DNA from 2 places in the Enterobacter sp. JBIWA008 genome. Region 2 is predicted to be linked to the other one. Evidence: predicted binding sites of a transcription regulator. Region 2 holds the regulator's gene; the other holds the start of a gene.
The links. The regulator Fur, encoded in region 2, represses iron uptake genes when iron is present. The targets are predictions, from matches to a motif close to ATAATAATGAGAACNACTATCAA.
Positions count from the first base shown of each region.

Region 1: a site for Fur is predicted at 2,046-2,068, ahead of zupT (zinc transporter ZupT). Genes of this name have one in related genera too.

Region 1 covers NZ_CP074149.1:4,106,652-4,110,899, forward strand. The annotation lists gene KGP24_RS19785 (glutathionylspermidine synthase family protein) at 1-1,015, shown strand, start outside; gene ygiD (4,5-DOPA dioxygenase extradiol) at 1,096-1,884, opposite strand; gene zupT (zinc transporter ZupT) at 2,081-2,854, shown strand; gene ribB (3,4-dihydroxy-2-butanone-4-phosphate synthase) at 2,887-3,540, opposite strand; FMN riboswitch at 3,647-3,797, opposite strand; gene ubiK (ubiquinone biosynthesis accessory factor UbiK) at 3,917-4,213, shown strand.
Region 2 covers NZ_CP074149.1:1,371,058-1,375,305, reverse strand. The annotation lists gene ybfE (LexA regulated protein) at 1-97, shown strand, start outside; gene fldA (flavodoxin FldA) at 253-783, shown strand; gene fur (ferric iron uptake transcriptional regulator) at 1,074-1,520, shown strand; gene chiQ (ChiQ/YbfN family lipoprotein) at 1,629-1,958, opposite strand; gene chiP (chitoporin) at 2,006-3,421, opposite strand; gene glnS (glutamine--tRNA ligase) at 3,870-4,248, opposite strand, start outside.

The DNA.
Region 1 (4,248 bases), 2.1 Mb from region 2:
AGAGGTGACGGCCGAGCTGCACCAGATGTGCCTCAAGGTGGTGGAAAAAGTCATCGACAGCGACGAGCTGATGGCAAAGTTCCGCATTCCGAAGCACACCTGGAGCTTTGTACGCCAGTCGTGGAAAACGAATCAGCCTTCGCTTTACTCTCGCCTGGATCTGGCGTGGGACGGCAAAGGCGAGCCTAAGCTTCTGGAAAACAACGCCGATACGCCAACCTCTCTGTACGAAGCGGCGTTCTTCCAGTGGATCTGGCTGGAAGACCAGGCCAATGCAGGAAACCTGCCGGAAGGTAGCGACCAGTTTAATAGCCTTCAGGAAAAGTTGATCGAGCGTTTTGCCGAGCTGCGTGAACAGCATGGCTTTAACCTGCTGCATCTCGCCTGCTGCCGCGATACGGAAGAAGACCGGGGCACGGTTCAGTATCTGCAGGACTGCGCCGCCGAAGCGGAAGTGGCGACCGAATTCCTCTATATCGAGGATATCGGCCTGGGTGAAAAAGGTCAGTTTACGGATATGCAGGACCAGGTGATCAGCAACCTGTTCAAGCTCTACCCGTGGGAGTACATGCTGCGCGAGATGTTTTCCACCAAGCTGGAAGACGCCGGCGTGCGCTGGCTGGAGCCGGCCTGGAAGAGCATTATCTCTAACAAGGCCCTGCTGCCGATGCTGTGGGAGATGTTCCCGAACCACCCGAACCTGCTGCCGGCGTATTTTGCGGAAGATGATTACCCGCAAATGGAGAAATACGTCGTTAAGCCGATCTTCTCCCGGGAAGGCGCGAACGTGTCGATTATCGAAAACGGTAAAACGCTGGAAGCGGTTGAAGGGCCGTACGGCGAAGAAGGGATGATCGTCCAGGAGTTCTGGCAACTGCCGAAGTTTGGCGACAGCTATACGCTGATTGGCAGCTGGCTCATCAACGATCTGCCGGCCGGGATTGGCATTCGCGAAGATCGCGCGCTGATCACCCAGGATCTGTCACGCTTCTATCCGCATATTTTTGTTGAATAGGTCGCGGCCTGATGCCATCTCCCACAGGGAGAGAGTGCAAACACTAAAAACGGCAACCTGAGGTTGCCGTTTTGCTTTTATTACCCCACCTGTACCGACAACATACTCAGACTTCCCATCTCTATACCGTCGACCGGGATCGTAACCGGCTCCTGACCATCCCACGCGCCAAGAACGTACAGCAGCGGCAGGAAGTGTTCCGGCGTCGGGTTAGAGAGCGAACCGCCTTCGTGATCCAGATAGTTCACCAGAGGATGCTCCTCAGCCGGGCCTTGCCAGGTCAGGTTCGCTTTGACGTAGTCGTTAAAAGAAGTCGCCCACGGGTACGGCGTGTTCTCACCGTGCCAGCGCGCCGTACGCAGGTTATGTACAACGTTACCGCTCGCCACCAGCATGATGCCTTCATCACGCAGGGTTGCCAGCTTGCGGCCCGTCTCCAGATGCCAGGCTGTCGGTTTGGTGCTGTCGATGCTCAACTGCACCATCGGGATATCCGCATCAGGATACATTTTAATCAGCACGCCCCAGGAGCCATGGTCAAAGCCCCAGGCTTCTTTATCCAGAGCAACCGGAACAGGCGCCAGCAGATCCACCAGCCTTTGTGCCAGCTCGGGCGAGCCGGGGGCCGGATAATGTGTGTCGTACAGCGCCTGCGGGAAGCCGCCAAAATCATGAATGGTTTTTGGCGCTTCCATAGCGGTTACGCCTGTCCCACGGGTAAACCAGTGCGCAGATACCACCACGATCGCTTTTGGACGCGGCAGCGTCTCGCCCAGGCTACGCCATGTGCGGGTATAGACGTTGTCTTCCAGAACGTTCATTGGGCTGCCGTGGCCTAAAAACAGGGCTGGCATACGGGAAGAAGTCATGATGATATCCTTACAGAAGGTGTCAATTTAATGGTGATACATTACGTGCAATCGGGCAAAGATGAACGCAGATAAGCGTGAAGATCATCATCAGGAATTTTGAATGTAAGGAATGTGTAAAGCCGAGGTTCGCCCCTCGCTTTGCCAGAAATGAATCAATTATATTAATGAGAATCATTATCACAAGGAGCAATACATGTCAGTCCCCTTGATCCTGACCATACTGGCGGGCGCCGCGACGTTTATTGGTGCGATCCTCGGCGTGCTCGGCCAAAAGCCCTCTAACCGCGTACTGGCCTTCTCACTGGGCTTTGCTGCCGGGATCATGCTGCTCATCTCTCTGATGGAGATGCTGCCTGCCGCGCTGGGCACGGAAGGCATGTCTCCGCTGCTGGGCTACGGTATGTTTGTCTTTGGCCTGCTGGGATACTTTGCCCTCGATCGAATGCTACCGCACGCCCATCCGCAGGATTTAATGCAGAAAAACGTGACGCACATGCCGCGCAATATCAAGCGTACCGCCGTGCTGTTAACGCTTGGCATCAGCCTGCATAACTTCCCGGAAGGGGTAGCGACCTACGTGACGGCCAGCAGCAATCTTGAGATGGGCTTTGGTATCGCGCTGGCGGTCGCCTTACACAATATCCCTGAAGGACTGGCCGTCGCTGGACCAGTGTATGCCGCCACGGGATCAAAACGCACCGCGGTGTTCTGGGCGGGTATTTCCGGGATGGCCGAAATCCTGGGCGGCGTGCTGGCCTGGCTGATCCTTGGTAGCCTAGTCTCTCCGGTAGTGATGGCGGCGATTATGGCAGCGGTAGCCGGGATTATGGTTGCGCTTTCGGTGGATGAACTGATGCCGCTGGCGAAGGAGATCGATCCTAACAACAACCCCAGCTATGGCGTGCTGTGTGGAATGTCGGTGATGGGATTAAGTCTGGTTCTGCTGCAGGCCGCAGGAATCGGGTAAAAAAACGCCGGGACATCCCGGCGTTGTTATTATCAGCTGGCTTTGCGCTCGTGCGCCTGGCGATACTCAACCAGATCTTCAATCGTTACCACCGGCATGTTGTGCAGGCGGGCAAAGGTGATGCACTCCGGTGCGCGCGCCATGGTGCCGTCATCGTTGGTCAGTTCACACAGCACACCAGCAGGTTTGAAGCCAGCCAGCGTCACCAGGTCGATCGTCGCTTCGGTGTGACCACCGCGGGTCAACACGCCGCCTGCCTGCGCACGCAGTGGGAAGACGTGACCTGGACGATGCAGATCGGATGGCTTAGCGCCATCGGCAATCGCTGCACGAACGGTGGTCAGACGGTCAGCCGCAGACACGCCGGTGGTCACGCCATGCGCTGCTTCAATGGTCACGGTAAAACCGGTCCCGAAGGCGCTGGTGTTGTTTTCGACCATCATCGGCAGATCGAGCTGCTTACGACGATCTTCATTAATACACAGGCATACGATGCCGCTGCCGTGACGGATGGTCAGCGCCATCTGTTCAACGGTCATGTTTTCGGCGGCGAAAATCATGTCGCCTTCGTTTTCACGGTTTTCATCGTCAAGCACCATCACACCGCGGCCTTCGCGCAGTGCATCCAGTGCATGTTCAACACGTTGAGTTGAAGTGCCAAAAGAGGAAAGTAGCGTCTGATTCATGGTAAAAAAACCTCATTAAAATTATGGTTACCAGAATCAGGGCAGTCTTAGGAGCGCCGTATAAGCGGCAAAAAGATAACGTGAGCGGGCGCTTGCCCGACTTGATCGTTACTCTCTCCCATCCGGACTCTAACCGTCGGCCCCGGAATTACACCGGATCTGCTGACCTTTGAGTAGTCACCCAAAGCGCTCGCGGGCTTTCAGCGTCACGCTGATTTACCGCCGGTGGGGAATTTCGCCCCGCCCTGAGAATAAGCGAGATAACTATAACGCTATTGATTATCCTGGGCAATGCATAAGCATCAAACAATTTTGTTTACCCCGGGCATGACGCGCTACAATGGACACTAACACCTTTCCATAAAGGGAAACGACAATGATTGACCCGAAAAAAATTGAGCAGATCGCGCGTCAGGTTCATGAATCTATGCCAAAAGGCATTCGTGAATTTGGTGATGACGTAGAGAAGAAAATCCGCCAGACGCTGCAGGCGCAATTGGTTCGCCTTGATTTAGTCAGCCGCGAAGAGTTTGACGTGCAGACTCAGGTTCTGCTGCGCACCCGCGAAAAGCTAGCGCTTCTGGAACAGCGTCTGACCGAGCTGGAAAACCGTAATACACCGGAAGAAGTGAAGCCTGCCCCGGCGATTCCTCCGGTGAATGACCAGGCATAAAATGAATGCAAAACGGCAACCTCAGTTGCCGTTTT
Region 2 (4,248 bases):
GCTGAACGAGCTGGCTGACGCGCGAAATATCAGCCGCAGCGAGCTCATTGAAGAGATGTTGCTCGTCCAGCTTGAGACGTTGCGCAGCCAGGCATAAGTCTGAAAATCCCCTTTATCGCCCTTTTCATGTAGCACAGAGTGCAGTCCTGCGCGATAGCTGTTTCCGCAGGGTTGCCAGTTCTGCTATTATTGCCCTTATCCGTGGCCGAATTGCGCCACCATACTATTAAGTTTCAAGAGGTTATTTTACTCATGGCAATCATCGGCATTTTCTTTGGCAGTGATACCGGCAATACCGAAAATATCGCAAAAAACATTCAAAAACAGCTCGGTAAAGACGTTGCTGATGTGCATGACATCGCCAAGAGCAGCAAAGAAGATCTGGAAGGCTATGACATTCTGCTGCTGGGTATCCCAACCTGGTACTACGGTGAAGCCCAGTGCGACTGGGATGATTTCTTCCCGACGCTAGAAGAAGTGGACTTCAACGGTAAGCTGGTCGCCCTCTTTGGCTGTGGCGATCAGGAAGACTACGCCGAGTACTTCTGTGACGCGCTGGGTACCATCCGCGATATCATTGAGCCGAATGGCGCGGTTATCGTAGGCCACTGGCCGACCGCCGGTTACCACTTCGAAGCGTCTAAAGGCCTGGCCGATGACGATCATTTCGTAGGTCTGGCCATCGACGAAGACCGTCAGCCAGAGCTGACCGCCGAGCGCGTTGAGAAATGGGTCAAGCAGATCCGTGAAGAACTGCACCTGGACGATATTCTGAACGCCTGATTTTATCGCGGCGCAACTGCGGTTGCGCCCATGCCCCAGGTCAAACCGATTAAATTAATCGCTACAATCTTTTAACTTTTTCGCCCAGACCTGTACAATGTCTCCCTGATAAAATGTGGTTTTCCATTGAGCAAGTTTGTTGGTGATACCCCATTTTTATAAGCATATTTTGCCTGAGACTTGCAGTTTTCATTTAGCCATGGCAGTTCTATAATGAGACGCATTATCCCAGGTGCATTTTCTGTCACTTCCTACAGAAGTGAATCGTTTAGCAACAGGACAGATTCCGCATGACTGACAACAATACCGCATTAAAGAAGGCTGGCCTGAAAGTTACGCTTCCTCGGTTAAAAATCCTTGAAGTGCTTCAGGGTCCAGACAATCACCATGTCAGTGCGGAAGACCTTTATAAACGTCTTATCGACATGGGTGAAGAGATTGGGCTGGCTACCGTCTATCGCGTGCTGAACCAGTTTGATGACGCGGGCATTGTTACCCGTCATAATTTCGAAGGCGGTAAATCCGTTTTCGAACTGACCCAGCAGCACCACCACGATCACCTGATCTGCCTCGACTGTGGCAAGGTCATTGAATTTAGCGATGATTCAATCGAATCACGCCAGCGTGAAATCGCCGCGCGTCATGGCATCCGCCTGACGAACCACAGCCTGTACCTTTACGGTCACTGCGCTGAAGGCGATTGCCGCGAAGACGACCACGCGCACGATGCTAAGTAACTCAAGCTTTCATACTCTGAGCCAGCCGCGAGGTTGGCTTTTTTTTGCCTGTTTTCAGGCAAAAAAAAGCCCGGTAAGCGTAGCGCCACCGGGCATGATAACAGCGGGTTACTTACTGTTATTGCTTCTAATTTCTTTCCAGATCTGGTCGCAACGCTTCGCCACTTCCTGATCGTTACCGGTTTTACGCGCCTGAATGCAGGCCTGGTAATCCATCACGCGGATGTTCTCCTGCGTCGCGAACTGCTCGTGCGCTTTCTCTTTCTTCAGCACGTTCAGCACGCTCTGACAGGCTTCAATTTTCTCCGGCGATCCTTCCGCAGTATTAATACAGGCGCTATACGCCTCCTTCAGACGGGTGTCCTCTTTCGGCGCCTGAGTCTGAGCACACGCCACCAGCCCTGATGCCAGCAACGCGACGATTACGATTTTTTTCATCATGTGCAGTCTCCATGCCGGCGGAAGTTAACCCGCCAGCGCGTTCATCAGAAGATAGTGAATGGTGCGATAACCATGAATTTCACGTCACGCTCATCCTGGAAGATGTTGTTGTAGCCACCGCCATAGCTTGGCAGATCGGAATGGTTGTCATACTGAGTGAAGTGCAGCTTGAACATCGTGCCCTTCGCTCGGCCATCCTGCAGCACATATGCAGCATCCAGGCTGTAAGCAGATTCTTTCAGACGCTGGCTCTGATCGTAGATCGGTGCACTGCTTGGTTTTGCATCCCAACCGTAAGCGTAGGAAGCCCCAACGGACCATCCTGCAAGGTTCCAGTTTTTGAGGTCGTACATCGCGCCGAAGAATACCGCCTTTTCACCATTGGCGTTGAAGTCAGAACGGTTATCCCACCAAATATCTAAACGTCCGTTTGATGAAGCATAGGTTGGCGTCATGCGCTGCAGGAAGAAACCCTGATTACCGTCTGCTTTAACCCAGGTACCTTCCAGACGAAGATCCACCTGGCCTATTTTGTAGCCAAAGGTTAAAGCCTGCAGCCAGGCCGTGCCGTCATACAAATCGTTGGCCAGCGCGACCTCATCATTAGTCCTTAAGTTATTTTGCGCATCGGCTTTGTCACGTGCGCCATAGAACTGATAGCTGGTAGAGAGTGGGCTGCCAGCGATATCAAATTTATACGATGCTTTAGCAAAGTACTGATCCATATAGCCTTCAGCCTGGCCAAACGCTGCTTCCAGGACAAGGTCATTTTTAAAGTCGTATTTCAAACCTAAAGAGTGGAGATAATCCACTTTCGTTTTACGATCGCCCTGGTAGAACTTGTCCATCTCAATGTGCCACGGTGCTTTGTACTCGTTGGTCCACATATAGGAGAAGCTCAGCGCGCCCGCATCGCCGTAGTCAAAGTTAGCCCCAGCTTCCGCGCCCTGGTAGGTACCCGGCATAAAGCTCCAGTGCGGTGCTAACAGGGTCTGGCCAGTTGGCTGAATGTAACCACCGCGCGCCCATACCGGGCCGTATTTAAATTTCGCAGCGGCTTTGTAAAGGCTGATACCGCTCTTATCCCCGGACCAGTCTTCTTTATACGCTTTGTTGCTGGAGGAGAAGGCGATTTCATTCGGGTGGCCGCTGTCGCCGTTTTCCGCCATTTCAATCGCGGTGAACGCAGCAATATCCAGACCGAACATATCGGCTGCATAGCCTGACTGGAAGTCCAGGTTGGCGTTCCAGGTGGAGTGTGAAAGGTTGGTTTTATATTTGTCTTCAGTGACGTCTTTACGGTCACGCTCACGCTGCCAGTAATAAATACCGCCCGTGAGGGTCGAATCGTCGATGAAGCCCGCCGCTTTCGCCTCTGGTGTCACCACCAGGCCCGACATTGCTGTCACACCGGCGATAGCCAGCGCCAGCGCACTACGTTTGCCACTGAACGTACGCATAGATTATTCCTCTTTGACGAATTAAAACGCCTGAAACGGCGTAAATAAAAAAGACCAAATGGTCAGGGATAGTTTTAAATACCCTCGAATTAACTACCGTCTTTAGGTTATTTTTCGCGACGCGAATTATCAATGCTTTTTAGCGGACAAAAGTCAGGATTATGACGAAGTGCACATAATTGGTAGTGATTTGTAACATTTGCAGTGAGACGAGTAATGACGGGGAATTGCCAAGTATTTCAGTGGTTAGATGTGGATTCTCTTTTCTTTTTTATAACCTTTTTGATTTTCGTAATGACACAAACTTTTTTTAAAAAAATAAGTAGCACCTCATTGACCTGATATTTTCACGACGCCTCTTTAGGCTCTGGCTTAATACCCTGATCGTTAAATAAAAAAAAACGCCGCATAGTGCGGCGTTTGTTTCTCATTGACCAGAGCAGCAATATTATTCGCCGATCTTCGTCCAGGTATCACGCAGACCTACGGTACGGTTAAATACCGGTTTTTCCGCCGTGCTGTAACGACTGTCCTGGCAGAAATAACCTTCACGTTCAAACTGGAACGCTTTGCCCGCTTCAGCAGCTTTCAGAGAAGGCTCCGCATAACCCTGTTTGATCACCAGAGATTCCGGGTTGATGGTCGCCAGGAAATCTTCAGCAGCACCTGGGTTAGGCACGCTGAACAGACGATCGTACAGACGAATTTCTACCGGCAGCGCGTGGGAAGCGCTCACCCAGTGAATAACGCCTTTCACCTTGCGGCCATCCGCCGGATCTTTGCTCAGCGTTTCAGCATCATAAGAACAGAAGATAGTGGTGATATTC